Regions from separate parts of the Pantoea sp. XAF26B01_ASV70 genome, predicted to be linked through region 1. Evidence: predicted binding sites of a transcription regulator. Region 1 holds the regulator's gene; each other region holds the start of a gene.
What was found. The regulator CRP, encoded in region 1, controls carbon source genes, mostly activating them, when cyclic AMP is high. The targets are predictions, from matches to a motif close to ATGTGANNNNNNTCACAT.

Region 1 (7,044 bases):
GCCAGCATGATCAGCAGCACCAGCGACTCCGGCACCGCCATGCGCAGCGTGGCGGCCGCGATCACCAGACCGGCAAAAGTGCCCAGCGCCCGGTGCTGAATGCGGACACGGGTAGCGCTGTAGCCGTTCTGGCTGACGAACATGATGGTCATCAGGATCCAGTAGGGTTTGGGGATGTTGAAGAACAGCGCCAGCGCGCTGCCCAGCATCAGCATCACCGCAAAGCGGCCGGCAGTGCGCAGGGCCGATGAGCGAAACGAGAGATAACTGCGCAGTGCCGGTAACAGCGGCAGACGGCGCTGGCGGTCAGCCATCAGATCGCGCTGATAAAGGGGTTTCTGGGTGCGCAGGACCCGCGCGATGCGGTTGAAGTGGTAAAGGCAGAAGTTACCCACCGGATTGTCGGGATGCTGATGGGCGATTTTCTCCAGCGCGCCGAGCTGTTTATCCATCGCAAAGCGATCGGGTAGCTGGTGATAGAGAATGTTATCCGCCAGCACCCGCAACCGGGCCGAGATGGTTTTGGCATTCCAGCGGATCACCGCTTCGGCGTGGCTCTGTTCGACCAGCTTCTGCACCTCTTCCGGCCGATGCAGGCTGACCGAGATATGTTCCTGCAGATCCAGCGCCACCTGAAAGGCGCGCGTCAGCCGTTTATGGCTGTGATCGCGGCTTGCCGACAGCATATGCATCTGCTGATAACAGGTGTTAATCAGATCGACCACTTTCTGCTGACGAGCCAGCAGCGGCGGCAGCGCCTTTTCTGGATCGGTCAGCTGCGTCAGCAGGGTATATTTTGCGTCGCAGTAGTTAGCCAGCTCGCGATAGATCAGGCTCAGGCTTTCGCGCATTGGCTGCTCTTTCCACAGCCAGAACCAGAACCAGTTAAAGAGCCCGTACCATAGCGTGCCGCCGATATAGAGCAGCGGGGGAACATAGATTGGCATGCGGCCAATCAGGCTCAGGGTAAAGATGGCGGCAATCAGGGTGCCGGGCAGCAGACGACCATGCAGCGGGCTGATCTCCCCGGTAACGCCGAGCAATAAGGGCATGGCAAACAGAATCAGCGGCAGCGGAATAGCATGCAGGGTGAGCCACTGCATCAGAAAGCTGCCGAGGGCAAACAGGCTGCCGCCAACAATCAGGCGTTTGAAGAAGCGTTTATGCGGGGTATCCAGACCGGCGATGTTGCAGCAGGCGGGCACTAATGAGAACAGCAGACCTTTTTGCAGGTCGCCAGCCAGCCAGCCCAGCGCCACCGGCAGACAGAGCACCAGCGTTTGCCGCAAGGCGTAGTTAACTTCAGGATGGTAAATAATTCGACGCCACATCGGCCCAACACAAACAATAACGGCGTGATGTTGCCATCACGCCGTGGGTGACAGGAATTAGCGGGTGCCGTAAACGACGATGGTTTTGCCGTGTGCGGAGATCAGGTTCTGATCTTCCAGCATCTTCAAAATACGGCCCACGGTTTCACGTGAACAACCAACAATCTGGCCAATTTCCTGACGAGTGATTTTAATTTGCATGCCGTCGGGATGCGTCATGGCATCTGGCTGCTTCGCCAGGTTGAGCAGGGTCTGTGCAATGCGTCCGGTTACGTCGAGGAAAGCGAGGTTACCCACTTTTTCAGACGTCACCTGCAGGCGACGCGCCATCTGCGATGAGAGTCGCATCAGGATGTCAGGGTTAACCTGGATCAGCTGACGGAATTTCTTGTAAGAAATTTCCGCCACTTCGCACGCGCTTTTCGCACGTACCCAGGCGCTGCGCTCCTGGCCTTCTTCGAACAGGCCAAGTTCACCAATAAAATCGCCCTGATTCAGGTAGGAAAGAATCATCTCTTTGCCTTCTTCATCTTTAATCAGAACCGCAACGGAACCTTTCACGATGTAGTAAAGCGTTTCTGCTTTTTCACCTTGGTGAATCAGCGTACTTTTGGATGGATACTTGTGAATATGGCAATGGGACAGGAACCATTCGAGTGTAGGGTCTGTTTGCGGTTTGCCGAGAACCATTCGCTATTATCCTCTGTTGTAATCGTGCCCAAAATACAGGGGGCAGTTTTCCCTGTCAGGCGGTGAAAGCTTCAAGCGTTTCCATTTCAGGAAATTATTCGGGCCGCATCAGGCGCAGTGCGCATCATCCTTCCCGGCTTCGTCATCGGGTGACGAAAAATATTTTCAGCACTGTTTGTAGCACAGCTTTTGCCGACTGTCTTCTGTTGTCTCGCTTCAGCTACGGGCGGATTTCTCTGGATTGCTGTTTACCAGGCGAAAGCGTACTCTGGCGACAAAACAGCGTATTCCGGAGCAAAAATCATGCAGGCAAGAGTGAAATGGGTAGAAGGGCTGACATTCCTCGGAGAATCCTCATCCGGCCATCAGATACTGATGGATGGAAATTCGGGTGATAAAGCGCCCAGCCCAATGGAGATGGTGCTGATGGCGGCGGGCGGATGCAGCGCGATTGACGTGGTATCAATTCTGCAAAAAGGCCGAAACGATGTGGCTGATTGTGAAGTAAAACTGACCTCAGAACGTCGTGAAGAGGCGCCGCGAATCTTTACGCACATCAACCTGCATTTTATCGTGAGTGGTAAAGCCCTCCAGGATAAAGCGGTATCACGCGCCGTGGATCTTTCTGCTGAAAAATATTGCTCTGTGGCCATCATGCTGGGTAAAGGCGTCAACATTACGCATAGCTATGAAGTGATCGAACTTTAGTACCAGCAGGGATCTTTTAAGGTCGCGGGCAAAATCTGTCGTGCTCTGCTGTCAGACTGTGCCTGCGCTGGGAACCGGGTCAGATCGGAAAGTCGCTTAAGCCAATCCCTGGCCGCTCGGCCCGCGCGATTACGCACCTCATCCCTGAGGTGCGCCCGTAGCCGGGCCAACGCGTTGCGTTGTTCAAAAACGCTCCCGGCGTTTTTATCCGGGCGGCGGGACGCTTTCCTCTTCTGACCCGGTTCCCAGCGTGTTGAACTTATCTATTGCTGCCAGATTCTTTCTGCCCAGGCGTTGTCTGTAGCGACCTTCCTGAAACCGGATGCGGTTGCCGGACGTGAAGCGAAGGGAGCATATACCTGTAGCAAAGCATCGCGGGCCAGGGATGGCGGTTTTGCGTCTTTGCGAAAGGTTTATGCTCCCTGAAGCCTGCTCAGCGGTAAGTCTTTAGCCGCAGGAAAGCCAGTTTTACCATCTTTATGAAAGACATCTGCTCTCAGAGCGGTTTTTGCTGGCCTCTTACTCTATTCGCTTACCTTCCATCAGCCGCTTCACCAGCGGACCCATGATCAACTCCATCGCCAGACCCATTTTGCCGCCAGGCACCACCAGCGTATTGATGTGCGAGATAAACGAGCCCTGCAGCATCGCCAGCAGGTAGGGGAGGTCGATATCTTCCAGCGCCTGGAAGTGGATCACCACAAAGCTCTCATCCAGTGACGGAATAGAGCGGGCAGCGAACGGGTTTGAGGTATCGACCGTCGGGACGCGCTGAAAGTTGAGGTGAGTGCGTGAGAACTGTGGTGTGATGAAGTTGATGTAATCTTCCATCGAGCGCACTACCGAATCCATGACCGCTTCACGTGAATGGCCGCGCTCGCCGGTGTCGCGCACCAGCTTCTGTATCCACTCCAGGTTCACAATCGGCACCACGCCAACCAGCAGATCAACCTGTTCTGCTACGTTGTGCTGCGCCGTCACCACACCGCCGTGCAGCCCTTCGTAGAAGAGAATATCGGTGTTCTGCGGCAGCGGTTGCCACGGCGTAAAGGTGCCGGGCACCTGATTCCACGGCACCGCTTCATCGTAGGTATGCAGATATTTACGCGACTGGCCCTGTCCGCTCTGACCATACTCTTTAAAGCTCTGCTCCAGCAGGCCAAAGTCATTGGCTTCCGGGCCAAAGTAGCTGACATGACGTCCTAAATCGCGCGCCTTACGAATCGCCATATCCATTTCAGGGCGGGTAAAGCGGTGAAAACTGTCACCTTCCAGCTCCGCCGCATGAAGATCGAGCTGCTGAAAGATTTTGCGAAACGCCACGCTGGTGGTGGTGGTCCCTGCGCCGCTGGAACCAGTCACCGCGATAATGGGATGACGTGCAGACATAGAAAAGCTCCCTGTGAGGTCGGGCAATAGGCATTGTTAACACGAAATGCCGTTGGGTGCATCAGCCACGAAATTCTTTGCGCGGCATGATATTGACCGATTCGTGCAGTTCCGACCACACCAGTACCACTTCACCCGTTTCCAGCTGACGTCGCACATCGGCCACCTTGTCGATCAGGCTGCGTTCCTGCTCGCCATAGTCCGTGCCTTCGCGCAGCACAAAGGTTTCAATCAGATTTTCAAGGGTCTCAGGTGAGACCTGTTGCCAGGGAATAATCACGAGATCAGTTATCCAGAAAAGGGGCGATCCACTGGGGGATACGCTGTTCCAGCCACATTTCAGGCTGGCGTAATGTCCCACCAACAAAACCTACATGGCCGCCGTGTGGTGTCAGTTGATAAGTAATAGTGGCAGATAATTGGCTGCTGTGCGGGATCACCTCATCACTCATAAAAGGATCATCTTTGGCGTGAATGATCAGCAGCGGTTTCTCTGCGTGCTTCAGCCAGGGCATGGCGCTGGCACGATGATAGTAATCGGCCGCATCCAGAAAACCGTGGGCGCGGGCGGTAATGGCATCATCAAAATCGCGCAGTCGCCGCAGCGATTTCAGCTGCGCCAGATTGACCGGCAGCGTATCCGGCCAGGCGTGCAGTTTGCGGCGGGCATTTTTCTTGAGCTGCGCCAGCAAATAGTATTGATAGACGCGTGAGAAGCCGCGTTCCAGTTTTAGGCTACAGGGCTCCAGCAACAGCGGAGCGGAGACAATGACGCCCGCGTCTACCTCAGCGGCTGCGCCCTGCTGGCCCAGCAGGCAGCCCAGCATGTTACCGCCCAGCGAGAAACCGACCGCGGCGGTGGGTACGCGGCCCCAGCGGGTGCGCAGCCAGTGCAGAAAAAAACGGGCATCTTCGGTTTCGCCGGAGTGATAGATGCGGTTGAGCCGATTCGGTTCGCCGCTGCAGCCGCGAAAATGCATCACCACCGCCAGCCAGCCGCGCGCATGGCAGATCGCCATCAGTCCATGAATATAGGGGCTATGAAAACTGCCCTCCAGCCCATGAAACAGCACCACGCGCGGTTTATGCTGCGCGAACTGCGGATCTTCACTCCAGGCGAGATCGACGAAGTCGCCATCCGGCAGGTCGAGACGTTGCCAGTGGGGATCGCCCGTGATACGACGACGTAGCAGGCGCGGCAGCAGGGTCTGCAGGTGCGCGTTACGCAGACTCTCAGGAGGCGTGAAGTGCTCGTTTTCCGGTCCGGTAAATTTCATGTGGTAAAAGCTTGTCTGTTCCATATCACACTGTTAGCTTCGATAAGTTTTTTCTTGCAGGGTAAGGAGTACCCGATTGCCATGGAACTGAGTCTTTTCTTATCAATGTTGGGATTTCTTTGGGTCGCGGCCATTACGCCCGGGCCTAATAATATGTTACTCACCGCCTCGGGCGCTAATTTTGGCTTTATGCGCACCATTCCGCTGATGATTGGCATCATGATCGGGATGCAGGTGATGCTGCTGATGGTGGCCTTTGGCGTCGGCGGGCTGATCCTGCTCTATCCTTCGCTGCACCTGGTGCTGAAAATCGCCGGTAGCCTCTATCTGCTCTGGCTGGCATGGAAGATAGCGACGTCCAGTTATGAGAAGCTGGAAACCGATCAGGCGCCGGATGCGCCGATGCCCTTCTGGCAGGGCGGATTGTTGCAGTTGATCAATCCCAAGGCCTGGCTGATGGCGCTGGGCGCGGTCGCCAGTTTCAGCCTGGCCGGTGACGCATATCGCCATTCAGTGATGGCGATAAGCATCGGCATGTTTCTGGTTAATCTGGTGTCGGGTGTTATCTGGATGGGATTTGGTGCGATGATCGGCCGCATTCTGCGCAGCCGTCGCGCCTGGAAAATCTTTAACCTCGCCATGGGGCTGCTGACCGCTGCCTGCGTGCTGTTAATCTGGCACTAAGTTAGCTGGATGCGCGTTCAACGCGCGTCCACGGCAGCACCTCGCGGATGACTGGCGCATTAGCATTGCGGATCTTTTGCAGCAGCAATTGCACGCTACGCGCGCCCAGCTGGTTCATCGGCTGCTCGATGGTCGTCAGCGGCGGATTCAGGCTGCGGGTAAACGACACGCCATCAAACCCGACCACCGCCAGATCTTCCGGCACGCGCAGACCCGCTTCCAGCGCCGCATGCACCACGCCTACCGCCAGCACATCTGAAACCGCAAACACCGCATCCGGCGGTTCCGGCAGCGCCATCAACTCCCTCAGCCCCTGACTGCCCGCCTCACAGGAGATTTCGTAAGTGTAGGAGACGCCGGACCACGCATACCCCAGCTCCTCAATCGCCTGCCGGTAGCCCTTTTCACGATGATGTGAGTAAAGGTAACGCATGTCGCCATTGATCAGCCCGATGCGTTTACGCCCTTTACCGGCAAGGTAGTGGACGGTGTCGCGCGCGGCTTCAAGGTGATCAATGCTGACCGAGGAGGCGGGGATATCCGGATCAAATTCGCAGCACTGTACCCAGGGCGCCCCGGCAATGAGCGCCTGCAAATCCTGTAAACCGGAGGCCGCATCCATAGTAATTACGCCATCCACCACTTTTCCGGTCAGCAGGGAGAGATAGGCGGCTTCACGCTGGAGCTGCGAGGCGGAGTTACAGAGCAGGATGTGATAGCCGTGCAGTTCCGCTTCGGCCTCGATGCCCTGAACCACGCGTGAACAGAAGGGATTGGTGATATCCGAGATCAGCACCAGCAGCATGTTGCTTTGCGACGTACGCAGCTGACGCGCCAGTAAGTTGGGCTGATAGTCGCAGGCAGAGATTGCCGCCAGAACTTTCTCACGCGTATCGGGCTTCACGCCGGGATGCGCGTTGAGAACCCGCGATACCGTGGCTTTGGAGACGCCAGCCAGCTGAGCG
Region 2 (7,044 bases), 190 kb from region 1:
TGCGCAGGAAGTCGACATTGTCGTCACCCCAGACAAAGCTCATGTGCGGCGTACTGTGAATAAAGCTTTTAGGGTTGCGCAGGTTGCCTTTCTGGACCTGATAAGCCCAGAACTGGCGGGAAATCTGGAACGATTCGTTGATCGTTACCGCTTTAGTGATGTCGATGCTGCCATCCGCCTGCTGAGGCGTATAGTTCAGCTCCGCCAGCGCCGCATGACCGGTGCCCGCGTTATTCCAGCCGTTGGACGACTCTTCGGCCACGCTATCCAGCCGCTCCACCATTTCGATGGACCAGTCTGGCTCTAAATCCTGCAGCCACGCGCCGAGGGTAGCGCTCATCACACCTGCGCCAATCAGCAGCACGTCAACGTCTTTGCGCTCCTGCGCGGTAGTAGTGGTGTCCTTTGCCATGGCACTCATCGCGAGCGCAAGGTTTACAGCTGAATTGCACATGAGGCGACATCTCCTCTTCTGTTGACCTGAAGCCCAACAGTTTCGCAGGCGAAATAGTCACGCTTCTTACGAGCGCGTTGCGCTATTTCTCAAAGGTTAAGTCTCAGGTATAGGGTTAAAGCGGTAATAACGCGTTAACTGCACGTTATGCTTTGTCATCCGAATATAACATTCTCGCATCTGAATTAAACATTTGTTTATTTTTTAAATGCAGAAATGATTCAGCATAAGAATTAATCATCAGGGCTGGCAGCGTATTAGGAGTTTTTTACTGTGAAGTCAGTGGGTTAACAAAAATAGCATGTTGCTGAAAAGCTCCATGCTGGTGCAACGCCGGAATGGATATGAACCGTGCGGAATTATTTAATTCGCTGAAATTTAGCGATTTATTATGCAGTAAGGAATAACGGGAATCGGGAGCAGAGCGCCTGAGAGGCCGCTTGTGTAAAAATAATGTTACATTTTTGTGAGTCTGAAAATGCGTGCACACCGGCGCACGCATCGGATTCACTTATGACAGACTGGCGCTGGCGGGCAACTTTTTCAGACTTATCGCCATGCGGTTGTAGGTGTTCATCAGACCAATCGCGATGTTCAGATCGACAATCTCTTTTTCACTGAAGTGCGCTTTCAGTGCGGTATAGCGGTCGTCTGGCGCACCCTGCTGAGCAATCAGGGTCAGGCATTCAGCCCAGTACAGGGCAGCCTTCTCTTTATCACTGAACAGCGTACCGGATTCCTGCCAGACCGAGGTCAGCACGATCTTATCCCAGCCCATGCCCGACTTATTCAGTGCTTTGGTATGTAAATCAATGCAGTAGGCACAGCCATTAATCTGCGATATGCGCAGGAACAGCAGTTCCAGTAAAGTGAGCGGCAGATCGGTTTGTGCCAGATAACTGTATACGCCGCCCAGCGCTTTCATGCCTGCCGGTGCTGCACTGTGAAAATCGATACGTTCGCTCATCTTATTGCCTCATTCAGGGTTGATAAGGCGATTTTCAGCCTTTCAATGGAGCAGATAAAGTGCCAAAAAATGAGAGTCTGACTGGTCCATCGCCGCTTTCCACGCTGACACTGCAGCGCGGCGCGTCACGTGGCCTCAGTGAACAACTGCGCCAGTTGATTGAACAGGCGATTGGTGAAGGACGTTTACAACCTGGCGCACGTCTGCCTTCCTGCCGCGATCTGGCGGCTCAGCTCGGCGTGGCGCGTGGCACCGTTCGCGCCAGTTATGACATGCTGGTTGATGGTCAGTTTCTGCAGGCCAGAGGCGCAGCGGGTACTTTCGTCAGCCCATTGCCGCCGTTAAAACCGGTCAATGCCGAGGCTGAACGCCAGCTGCTGGAGGGTGCAGAGGAGTATGAAGCGCCACCGCTGACCTTCCAGATGGGCATTCCTGCCAGCGATGCATTCCCGGCCAAAGTCTGGCTGCGCATTCTGCAGCGTCAGACGCGCATGCAGGTCAGCAGACCGGCCAGCTATCCCGATCCCCGCGGCAGCTTAGCGTTGCGGCAGGCGCTGGTGGCCTACCTGGCGGTGGCACGCGGCCTGCGCTGTCAGGCGGACCAGATTATTATTACCAGCGGCTATGCTGGCGCAATGGGACTGATTGGGCTGGCGATGAATTTTCAGGGTAAAACAGCATGGCTGGAAGATCCCGGATTCTGGGTGGCGCGTCGCGCGGTTGAAGCGCTGCGCGTCACGCCGGTTGCCGTGCCGGTTGATGCCGAAGGGTTGCAGGTTGAGGCCGGGATTGCCCGCGCGCCGGATGCCGCTTTTGCGCTGGTCACGCCGGGACAGCAGGCGCCGCTTGGTATGACGATGAGCCTGGCACGCCGGCATGCCCTGCTTAACTGGGCCAGCCGCGCGCAGCGCTGGATTATCGAAGATGACTATCTCGGCGAGCTTCAGCCCGGCAATCGCGCCGCGCCGGCACTGGCCGCGCTCGACAGCCAGGGGCGGGTGTTGCACATCGGCACGTTCAGCAAGACGCTGACGCCGCAACTGCGGCTCGGTTTTATGGTGGTGCCACCCGCGCTGACGGCCCGGTTCGGCGAGGTCAGCGCGTTGCTTTCGCCTGCCTCCTCCGGATTGCTGCATAATGCGGTGGCGGAATTTCTGCGGGATGGCCACTTTATGCGGCATCTGCGGCGCATGAAGCGCGTCTATCATGAGCGGCTGGAGCAGATGATCGCGGCGCTGCATCCTCACTTTCCTGACCTGCAACGCGCCGGGCTGGCGGTGATTGTCCGTTTACCCGCTGGTTCACCGGATCAGGTGATTGCGCAGCAGGCGGTGGAGTGGGGCATGGCACCGTCGCCGCTGTCGATCTGGTATCAGCAGGCGGATCAGCGCGGTGCGGGCCTGTTGCTGGGGGCGGCACATCTGCCACGTGAAGGTTATGCGCGCAGTGCCGAACGGCTAAAGGCGCTGGTCAATGCGCAGGCGGTCAGCCCCTGAACCAGCGACGCCAGACAAAACGGATAACAAAAAACTCCAGTGCGCCCAGCAGCAAAAACCAGACGCAAAACACCACCGTATAGAGCTGATTCAGGTCCTGCAAATGGAACATCTGCAACAGATGCTGCGCTACCGTCACGCTAAAGGCGGGCGCGGGCAGCAGCAGCGCCGAGAGAAAGCCCAGCAATAAAATGCCACCAGGCACGATCAACGTTTCAAAAGGGTTATTCATAACCGGTATCCCATATTTATCAGCCCGGCATTTTCCGGTAAACGGCGACACGGTTCAATGGTGGCGCGCTGCTTCGTGCGCATCCGGCATGCTACATGGCCAGAGAAATGGTCAGAAAACGCTTTGCTACCATCGACTTAGCGCGATTCATAGCGGATGATAAGAGTTATAGCCTTTGCTATACTTAAATCCCTGATTTTACTGTCTTTTTATCTTTGGGTTTGCATGGTAGACTGCGCCCACTTTTTCATAACTGAACACTTTGTGTGGTGAATTCAGCGTGAATTGCCGCTTTTTCGCCCCAGGTGAATAAATCATGACCTTTATTGCCACTTTAATTCTTGCGCTGGGCATGTCGATGGACGCGTTTGCTGCTGCTCTGGGCAAAGGTGCCACGTTGCATCGTCCCGGTTTTAAAGAAGCGCTGCGTACCGGTCTGATTTTCGGCTCAATTGAAGCGCTGACGCCGCTGATTGGCTGGGCGCTTGGCCTGGCCGCCAGCCGTTACATCATGGCGTGGGATCACTGGGTCGCCTTCATCCTGCTGGCGTTTCTGGGTGGCCGTATGATGATGGAAGGCTTCCGTCAGACTGCCGTCGCAGAACCCTGTGAAGCCCCGCAAAGCCATGGCTTTATGGTACTGGCGACCACCGCGGTAGCGACCAGCCTGGATGCGCTGGCTGTTGGTGTGGGTCTGGCTTTCCTGCAGGTGAATATCATTACTACCGCGCTGACCATTGGTGCAGCCACTACGGTGATGGCGACGACTGGCGTATTAGTCGGGCGCTTTATCGGTCCGGTCCTGGGCAAATGGGCTGAAGTGCTGGGTGGAGTCGTGCTGATTGCCGTCGGCTCCACCATTCTGTTGCAGCATCTCGGCTACACCGCGTAGGGCTTTTGCACATAAAACCGTCATTTTTGTGATCTGGTTCAAATTTATTTGCTGTTAAAACGCTCAGGAGCTATACTTTTTCGGTATATGTTCAACTAAATTTGAATCAGGTGTTCCATGAAACGTATTTTTAAACACGTGTTCCGCGCTTACGTTGAGACGTTCAAACACGTACCGCCGGGTGCCATGTACTAAGCACCCCGCAAGAAACCCTCGATAATCGCGGTCAGGGATCGACCTGTGATTATCACCTTTTCTGCTTTTTCTGCCTTTGCTTCTGCTGATTTAAACCCGCGTTTTTGCACTTCGGGTGCATCCTGTTTGTTGCTACTCCTCTCCTTCTGATTTCCCGTTATGCGCCACTTTGTGCCAGAAACGGACGTTGCTGTAGCGATCCAATCTGCCCGGGAGATTTCCGGATGCCAGACAAAATGGCGGCATACCTTAAACAGGAAACAAGCACTTTTAATGGGTCACGGGATTGCCTGTGCCGAAGCTAAGATTCACGGTTAACCCTGATGATTCTTCCTGAATATTTCAGTAAACCATTCGATAAAGACCCGGACCTTAGGCGGAAGATAGCGTCTGTCAGGGTAGAGTATTGAAACCGGTTTCGTCACAGTCGCATAACCCGATAATACTTCCTTCAGCTGGCCTGTTTCGAGGCAGGGCTTTAATGCCGTATATAATGCGTGAAGCATGCCGAGGCCCGCCACGCCACAGGAAAGAAGGACGTCAGAATTGTTAACTCGTACGCTGCTTCCCGGATGCCGTGAAACAATTTCGCCATTCATGACAAATTTCCATTCCTGGACGTCCCGACTGTGTTCATTAAAAAAATAAATGGCTTTATGATCTTTAAGGTCATCAGGTGTTAAAGGAGTGCCATATTTATCCAGATAAGAGGGTGCTGCACAGGTGACCATCTGCAGGCTGCCCATTCTGCGCGAAATAAAATTCGAATCAGCAAGCTCACCGAGACGAATAACACAGTCCACACCCTCTGTAATTAAATGGGTCAGGCGATCTGAAGCGGTTAAGACTATTTCAATTTCAGGATATAAAGCCTGAAACTCGCTTAATTGTGGGATCAGGATACTGTGCGCCAGCGCCAGTGGAACATCAATGCGCAGCTGGCCACGAGGTCGCTGATTTGAAGAGTAAGAAGCCATGATATCGCTGGCATCACTCAGCAGCGCTTTAGCCCGCTGATAAATTTCCTCCCCTTCAACGGTCACACTCAGACTGCGCGTGGTGCGGTGCAATAGCTTAACGCCAAGCTTGTATTCCAGTTGTTGTACGGACTTACTGACCGCAGGGCGATGCAGCTGCAAGGCGTCAGCGGCCCGGGTGAAACTACGGAATTCAACGACGTGAACAAAAATATCCATCAATTCCAGCATGTTCGAGCGCATCATTTAACTCCGCAAAAAATATTCCTGCCGAAATAGTGTATTGCGGATTATATCTCATTCCGATTGTTTCTCCTGCAGTAACACTGAAGTCCTTTTACGTGGCTTTTTACGCCTGCCTGCTTTTTTTATCATCACTCTATTCGATGCATACACATGGGAAATGACAAAATGAAAGCATGGTTACTGAAAGATTTTGGCCTTGAAAACTTAAAGCTTGAAGAGGTGGAAACGCCTGTACCTGGTCCGGGTGAACTTCTGGTTAAAGTTGGCGCGGTGTCTCTGAACTTCAGGGATAAGGCAATAGTAGAGGGCTTCTATGAGCCTCATCTGGTTCCAAAGCCACTGATTCCTGTCTCTGATGCCACGGGTACCGTTGTTGCCACGGGGCAGGGTGTGTCCCGTTTTAGCACGGGTGATCGCGTTAACTCGCATCTCTATTCACGCTGGTTAGAGGGTGAACCTGCGGCCGATGAGCCAGCATGGTGTATTGGAATGCCGTTACCCGGCGGGCTGGCTGAGTACATGATTATTCATGAGGACAGCGCAGTTAAAGCGCCTGACAGCATGACCGATGAAGAAGCTTCTACACTTCCCATCGCTGCACTTACGGCATGGTACTCGCTAATGGATATCGGCAATCTGCAGCCTGGTCAGACCGTGCTCGTACAGGGAACCGGTGGCGTATCGGTCTTCGCTGCTCAGATAGCGCATGCCTATGGTGCACGCGTCATTGCCACCTCCAGTAACGATGCAAACCTTGAGCGCATTAAATCACTGGGAGCAGATGAAGGGATTAACTATAAAAAATACCCTGAGTGGGAAAGAAAAGTGCTTGAAATAACTGATGGTAAAGGCGCTGACGTAACGATAGATGTCGCCGGGGGCAATGGCATCAATCAGTCAATTGCTGCGACAAAAGTTGCCGGTACGATTGCTCAGGTAGGATTTCTGACCGGCCAGACAGCACAACTTGATTTGATGCCGTTAATTTTCCGTCAGACAAAAATCCGGGGCATTGCGGTTGCACCACGCTCCTCGTTTGATCGGATGAATCCGTTCCTCAATAAACATAATATCAAGCCCGTCATTGAACAGGTTTACAGCTTTAATGAGGCGGTTGAAGCCTTCCGGCACCTCTCCCGTGGTGCATTTGGCAAAATCGTCATCAGAATTAGCGACTGATAACGACTTTTCATTCCTCAATTCTGGCAGTTTTTACTGACTGCCAGATACTTTTTAATCCCACTCTCAACGCGTTAAACCCCTTCTCAAAGCGTACTTATATCCTTTCTGCACATCGTCAAAAGGGCCGCTTTTCGTATCACCACGACCGGCAGCGGTGAGTTACTTTTGCGGGTGGATAAGCAGAAAAATGCGTCAATTTTCGCCCGGCAAAAACGCTCCTGTCTTAAATCGCATCGGCCAAAAATTCAATAAATGTCCGTACTTTCGAATTGAGTGCCGAACGTTCGGTGACACAGGCATAGATATTCATCGGCAGGGACTCAATGGTGCTCTCGCCACTGTGACCTGACCAGGACAAAGGCCTTAGCAGACCGCTGTCTATCAGTGGCTGAGCTACAAAGCT
Region 3 (7,044 bases), 850 kb from region 1:
GCTGAAGCGGGCAAACCACGCTGGGACTGGCAGCCAGAAGCGGCCAATACCGCACTGATTTCTCGCGTTGCTGCCCTGGCAGAAGCGCGCATCAGCGATGCTTACCGCATCACTGACAAGCAGGAGCGTTACACCCAGGTTGGCGTCATTAAAGACGAAACCATCGCTGCGCTGCTGGCTGAAGATGAAACGCTGGATGGTTCAGAAATCGGCGATATCGTGCATAGCCTTGAAAAAACCGTTGTTCGTACTCGCATCCTGAATGGCGAGCCACGCATCGATGGTCGTGAAAAAGATATGATCCGTGGTCTGGACGTGCGTACTGGCGTATTGCCACGTACACACGGTTCATCACTGTTCACCCGTGGTGAGACGCAGGCACTGGTTACTGCAACGCTGGGTACGACCCGCGATGCGCAGAACCTTGATGAGCTGATGGGCGAACGTACCGACAGCTTCCTGTTCCATTACAACTTCCCTCCATACTCTGTCGGCGAAACCGGCATGGTAGGTTCGCCGAAGCGTCGTGAGATTGGTCACGGTCGTCTGGCGAAGCGCGGCGTGTTAGCGGTAATGCCTAAAGCGGAAGATTTCCCTTACACCATTCGTGTTGTTTCTGAAATCACCGAATCTAACGGCTCTTCTTCAATGGCCTCTGTCTGCGGTGCCTCACTGGCGCTGATGGATGCAGGTGTGCCAATCAAAGCCGCCGTTGCCGGTATCGCAATGGGTCTGGTGAAAGAAGATGAGAAGTTTGTTGTTCTGTCTGACATCCTGGGCGATGAAGATCACCTGGGCGACATGGACTTCAAAGTAGCCGGTAGCCGTGAAGGTATCACCGCGCTGCAGATGGACATCAAAATCGAAGGCATCACGCGTGAAATCATGCAGGAAGCGCTGAACCAGGCCCGGGGTGCACGTCTGCACATTCTGGGCGTTATGGAACAGGCTATCAGCACGCCGCGTACTGAGATTTCTGAATTCGCACCACGCATTTACACCATCAAAATCAGCTCTGACAAGATCAAAGATGTGATCGGTAAAGGCGGCTCAGTGATTCGTGCACTGACCGAAGAGACCGGCACAACGATTGAAATTGAAGATGACGGCACCGTGAAAATCGCTGCGACCGATGGTCTGAAAGCGAAAGAAGCGATTCGTCGTATCGAAGAGATTACCGCAGAGATCGAAGTGGGCCGCGTTTACAGTGGTAAAGTGACCCGTATCGTTGACTTCGGCGCCTTCGTTGCAATCGGTGGTGGTAAAGAAGGTCTGGTTCACATTTCACAAATCGCTGATAAGCGCGTTGAGAAAGTGACTGACTATCTGCAGATGGGTCAGGAAGTACCGGTTAAGGTGATGGAGGTTGATCGCCAGGGCCGTGTACGTCTGAGCATCAAAGAAGCGACAGAATCTAAGCCGCAGGCTGAAGAAGCTGTCGCGGTGACCACGCCTGACGCTGCTGAATAAGTCGTTGCTGATTTGCCCCTCTCTGCCTGGCAGAGAGGGGCGTTTGTATCATCGCGAGGGCGGGAATCCTTGTGCACAGCAGGCGGATGACAGGATGGTTATCCCAATGTTTGTATTCGGGAGTGGGAAATGAAGCCTTTTCTGCGCTGGTGTTTTGTTGCGACAGCTTTGACGCTGGCAGGATGCAGCAACTCCAATTGGCGTAAGAACGAAGTTCTTGCAGTGCCTTTACAGCCCACACTGCAGCAGGAAGTGATACTGGCGCGCATGGAACAAATTCTTGCCAGTCGCGCTCTCACCGATGATGAACGCGCACAGCTGTTATATGAGCGCGGAGTGTTGTATGATAGTTTAGGTCTGCGGGCATTAGCGCGGAACGATTTTTCGCAAGCGCTGTCTATAAGACCAGATATGCCCGAAGTGTTTAACTACTTAGGCATATATTTAACGCAGGCGGGCAACTTTGATGCCGCCTATGAAGCGTTTGATTCTGTACTTGAGCTTGATCCAACTTACAACTATGCGCATTTAAACCGTGGTATCGCCCTCTATTACGGCGGTCGATACAAGTTAGCGCAAGATGATCTGCTGGCGTTTTATCAAGACGATCCTAACGATCCTTTCCGCAGTTTGTGGCTCTATCTCGTTGAACGTGAGATGGATGTCGACAAGGCAAAAGTCGCGCTTCAACAGCGTCACGACAAAGCGGTCAGAGATCAATGGGGATGGAATATTGTCGAGTTCTACCTTGGAGATATCAACGAGAAAACGTTGATGGAAAGTCTCAAGGCGGACGCAACGGATAACACCTCGCTCGCTGAACATCTCAGTGAAACCAACTTCTATTTAGGTAAGTACTACCTAAGTCTGGGGGAGAAGGACGACGCGAAAGCGTTGTTCAAACTGGCGGTGGCCAACAACGTCAATAACTTTGTTGAACACCGATACGCATTGTTGGAACTGGCGCAACTCGGCCAGGCACAAGACGATTTATCAGAATCTGACCAGCAATAGCTGACGAACTTAATTTGCCTGTAAAACCTGTTAAGTCATCATCTTAAAGGATGAAGGCTTTTCTGTTCGTCAAAACTTTTAATTTGAGCCGGTTCACACTTTTTGATGAAAATGACTGAAAGTTTTCACGACGAGTTATGTAGACTGGCCGCCGCAATCTAAGAGGCACGTGTACTACATGACTGATATTCAAACCACTTTTGCTGACCTTGGCCTGAACGCCGACATCCTTGAATCACTGAATGGCATGGGCTACGTAAAGCCATCCCCAATCCAGGCTGAGTGTATTCCTCACCTGCTGGCGGGCCGTGACGTGTTAGGCATGGCGCAGACCGGGAGTGGTAAAACCGCGGCGTTCTCTCTGCCGCTGTTACATAACATTGATCCTACTGTTAAAGCGCCACAAATCCTGGTGCTGGCACCTACCCGCGAACTGGCGGTACAGGTTGCTGAAGCAGTTACCGAATTCTCTAAACACATGCGTGGCCTGAACGTGGTTGCCCTTTACGGCGGCCAGCGTTATGACGTGCAGCTGCGCGCACTGCGTCAGGGACCACAGGTTGTTGTGGGTACGCCTGGCCGTCTGCTTGACCACCTGAAACGCGGCACGTTAGACCTTTCTAACCTGCGTGGCCTGGTGCTGGATGAAGCAGACGAAATGCTGCGCATGGGCTTCATCGAAGACGTTGAAACCATCATGGCGCAAATTCCAGCCGATCATCAGACCGCGCTGTTCTCTGCAACCATGCCGGAAGCGATTCGTCGTATCACCAAACGCTTCATGAAAGATCCACAGGAAGTGCGTATTCAGTCAAGCCTGACCACGCGTCCTGATATCAGCCAGAGCTACTGGACCGCTTACGGTCGTAAAACAGACGCACTGGTTCGCTTCCTGGAAGCAGAAGACTTTGATGCTGCCATCATCTTCGTGCGTACCAAAAACGCAACCATGGAAGTAGCAGAAGCGCTGGAACGTAGTGGCTATAACAGCGCCGCGCTGAACGGTGACATGAACCAGGCTCTGCGTGAGCAGACGCTTGAGCGCCTGAAAGATGGTCGTCTCGACATTCTGATTGCAACCGACGTTGCGGCCCGTGGCCTGGACGTTGAACGCATCAGCCTGGTTGTTAACTACGACATCCCGATGGACTCAGAATCTTACGTTCACCGTATCGGCCGTACCGGTCGTGCTGGTCGTGCTGGCCGTGCGCTGCTGTTCGTTGAGAACCGCGAACGCCGTCTGCTGCGTAACATCGAACGTACCATGAAGCTGACTATTCCTGAGGTAGAACTGCCTAACGCAGAACTGCTGGGTGAGCGTCGTCTGGCTAAGTTTGCTGCTAAAGTTCAGCAGCAGCTGGAAAGCAGCGATCTGGATCAGTACCGTGCTCTGCTGGCTAAAATGCAGCCAGAAGAGGAAATGGATCTGGAAACACTGGCAGCCGCACTGCTGAAGATGGCACAGGGCGAACGTCCTCTGATTCTGCCACCAGAAGCACCGCGTCCGGCACGTCGCGAATACCGCGATCGTGACGAGCGTGATGGCCGTCGTGACAGCCGTGAAGCGCGTGGCGATTCTCGTGCTCCGCGTGAAAACCGCGAAAGCCGTGATGGCGATCGTCCACGTCGCGAACGTCGTGACGTTGGCGAAATGCAGCTGTACCGCATCGAAGTAGGCCGCGATGATGGTGTTGAAGTTCGTCACATCGTTGGCGCTATCGCTAACGAAGGCGACATCAGCAGCCGTTACATCGGTAACATCAAGCTGTTCGGTACCCACTCGACTATCGAGCTGCCGAAAGGCATGCCAGGCGATGTGCTGCAGCACTTTACCCGTACCCGTATTCTGAACAAGCCGATGAATATGCAGTTACTGGGTGATGCACAGCCGAACGAAGGCCGTGGTGACCGTCGTCCAGCTGGTGCTGGCGGTGAGCGTCGCAGCGGTCCAGGTGCAGGCGGTCCGGGCGCAGCTAACCGTGAAGGTGGTCGTCGCTTCTCTTCTGAACGCCGTGAAGGTGGTCGTGAAGGCGGCGGACGTACTTTCAACCGTGAAGGTAGCCGTGGTCCACGTCGTGAAGAGGGCGCAGCCGCCGCTCCACGTCGTCGTGATGCATAACGACTTAGCGTCGTAACAAAAAGGGAAGCCAATGGCTTCCCTTTTTTTATGCCTGTCAGGCACCGCCGCTGATCATCACGCGCTCGCCGCTGACCCAGGCGGACTCTTCAGAGGCCAGAAACAGCGCAACCTGCGCCACATCTTCCGGCAGACCAAAGCGTCCCAGCGGCGTGGCAGCCAGCAGTTGCGCTTTGAGCTGCGGGCTCATTCTCTTCGCGGCCAGTAATCCCTCCGTCAGAATCATGCCTGGTGCCAGGGCATTAACCCGGATGTTCTTTGCGCCCAGCTCGCGCGCCAGTCCCTGGGTCAGGGTATCCACTGCGCCTTTGGTTGCCGCCCAGAGCACGGAACCTGGCGTGCTGTTTTTACTGTTCAGGGCGCTGAGATTAATAATGCTGCCGCCGTGCGCCGGGAAGTGACGAATCGCCTGCTGACAGACCATCAGCGTACCCAGCAGGTTAACGTTAATCTGCTGCTGCATCTCCTCCAGCGTCAGCGCCGCAAACTCGCCGTGATGAAAACTGCCCGCATTGTTCACCACAATGTCGGGCGCGCCGAAGCACTCTGCGGTGGTGGCGAACAGCCGTTCCACATCCCGCAGGAGAGAGATATCTGCCTGTACCGCCACGGCTTCACTGCCCAGGTTGACGATATCGCTGACCACGTCAGCCGCTCCCACTTCATCCTGACGATAGTTGACCACGACGCGGGCGCCAGCCGTGGCAAAAGCGATGGCAATCGCCGCACCAATGCCTTTTGAGGCGCCTGTTACCAGCGCGATTTTATTCTGCAGTGCCTTCATTATGTTGTTCTCCGCCGTAATGATTGCGTCGAAAGACTATGCGCGCTGGCGCCGAAAAGCGGGTAGTGCAATCCTGCAAGCTTCTTGCACGATCCTGCAAAAGTAACGCAACGGGACAGGTATTCCGCTCAGCGTCAGGTAATATCAGCACAGATAGCGGGAGGGGAGAACACAGTGACAGAGAGTGAGAAGTGGCAGGGGCTGGCACAGTTAATTGCCCGTCATGCTCCGGAGGATGGGCGGCATTCAAGTGCCATAGATTGCCTGTTTTTTGGCCGGGTTTCAGCACCGACTGAGCCGATGCACTTTGCTCAATGGGCCAGTTTTGCCCTGGTGGCACAGGGCGGTAAGGCGCTGCATATCGGTGATGAGGTGCTGCACTATGGTCCGGGCGATCTGCTGCTGGTGACGCTGGATATGCCGGTGCGCGCCTGCGTCACCGTCGCCACGCCGGAAAAACCCAATCTGGGGATTGGTATTGCCATCAATGAATCCCGGCTGATGCGCTACCTCGAACAGTTTCCCCCGACGCTGCCGCTGGTGACACCAGACAGTGAACGCGGCGTCACCGTGCATAAGGTCTCACCTTTGCTGGTGGATGCGGTTATCCGGCTGGTACGCCTGCTTGACCATCCTGAGGACATTGAGGCGCTGGCCCCGCTCATTGAGCAGGAGATTTTCTACCGGCTGCTGACCGGGCCGGAAGGTTCGCGCATCCTGAATATGGCGCTGGCTGAGCGGCCGGGCAACCGGGTCGCGCAGGCTGCCCGCTGGCTGCGGGAAAATTTTCATCAGCCACTGAAGATCGATCGGCTCGCCAGCAGTGTCGGCATGAGCATCTCTTCGCTGCATCATCACTTCAAAGCCGTGACGGCTATGACGCCGATGCAATACCAGAAACAACTGCGGCTGAATGAGGCGCGACGTTTGATGATGGTAGAAAAGCTGGATGCCGGTACGGCAGGCTATCGGGTGGGGTATCAGAGCGCGTCACAGTTCAGCCGGGAGTATCGCCGCCTGTATGGGCAATCTCCGGCCAGGGATAGTCGTCAGCTGGCGGTGAGCCCGGAGAGATTGCGCCCACCGCAGAACTGATTACAGGCTGTTAGCCGCTTCCATCGCAATGGCGAAGGAGCGCAGGCGCGCTTCGGAATCAAAAATCTGGCCATTGACCATAATTTCATCCGCCTGGGTTTCACGCATCAGCGAGGCCAGCCCATGACGCACTTTGTCCGTATCGCCGACCAGCGACATGCTGAGCGCCTGCTGTACACCATACTGTTCTGATGGCGACCAGAGGTTATCCATATTTTCAACCGGTGCCGGTAACGGGCCCGGTTTGCCGCGGCGCAGGTTGATAAACTGCTGCTGCTGCGAGGTAAACAGGAAGCGCGCATCACGCTCACTGTCTGCGGCGATCACGTTAATGCAGACCATGGCATAAGGCTTGTCGAGACGCGCCGATGGCTGGAAGTTTTCACGGTAGACGTGCAGCGCCTGGAACAGTTGGTCAGGGGCAAAATGGGAGGCAAACGCAAACGGCAGGCCCATTTTCGCTGAAAGCTGTGCGCTGTAGAGACTGGAGCCGAGCAGCCAGACCGGAATCTGCAGGCCCAGACCGGGTACAGGCTGCACTGGC

Region 2: the regulator CRP is predicted to act here: its motif matches at 4,068-4,085, upstream of azuC (stress response protein AzuC).
Region 3: the regulator CRP is predicted to act here: its motif matches at 2,566-2,583, upstream of yrbN (protein YrbN).

Annotation. Positions count from the first base shown of each region.
Region 1 covers NZ_CM137251.1:417,161-424,204, forward strand. The annotation lists gene ACX8ZY_RS01920 (YccS/YhfK family putative transporter) at 1-1,331, opposite strand, end outside; gene crp (cAMP-activated global transcriptional regulator CRP) at 1,389-2,021, opposite strand; gene ACX8ZY_RS01930 (OsmC family protein) at 2,325-2,729, shown strand; gene ACX8ZY_RS01935 (phosphoribulokinase) at 3,249-4,118, opposite strand; gene ACX8ZY_RS01940 (YheU family protein) at 4,180-4,398, opposite strand; gene ACX8ZY_RS01945 (hydrolase) at 4,403-5,419, opposite strand; gene ACX8ZY_RS01950 (LysE family translocator) at 5,477-6,079, shown strand; gene ACX8ZY_RS01955 (LacI family DNA-binding transcriptional regulator) at 6,081-7,044, opposite strand, start outside.
Region 2 covers NZ_CM137251.1:228,996-236,039, forward strand. The annotation lists gene mqo (malate dehydrogenase (quinone)) at 1-454, opposite strand, end outside; gene ACX8ZY_RS01065 (carboxymuconolactone decarboxylase family protein) at 966-1,421, opposite strand; gene pdxR (MocR-like pyridoxine biosynthesis transcription factor PdxR) at 1,481-2,917, shown strand; gene ACX8ZY_RS01075 (DUF1158 domain-containing protein) at 2,907-3,149, opposite strand; gene mntP (manganese efflux pump MntP) at 3,466-4,041, shown strand; gene azuC (stress response protein AzuC) at 4,159-4,236, shown strand; gene ACX8ZY_RS01090 (LysR family transcriptional regulator) at 4,551-5,456, opposite strand; gene ACX8ZY_RS01095 (zinc-dependent alcohol dehydrogenase family protein) at 5,625-6,638, shown strand; gene ACX8ZY_RS01100 (LysR family transcriptional regulator) at 6,865-7,044, opposite strand, start outside.
Region 3 covers NZ_CM137251.1:3,712,502-3,719,545, reverse strand. The annotation lists gene pnp (polyribonucleotide nucleotidyltransferase) at 1-1,470, shown strand, start outside; gene nlpI (lipoprotein NlpI) at 1,600-2,484, shown strand; gene yrbN (protein YrbN) at 2,590-2,646, shown strand; gene ACX8ZY_RS17575 (DEAD/DEAH family ATP-dependent RNA helicase) at 2,663-4,603, shown strand; gene ACX8ZY_RS17570 (SDR family NAD(P)-dependent oxidoreductase) at 4,659-5,405, opposite strand; gene ACX8ZY_RS17565 (AraC family transcriptional regulator) at 5,580-6,500, shown strand; gene ACX8ZY_RS17560 (luciferase-like monooxygenase) at 6,501-7,044, opposite strand, start outside.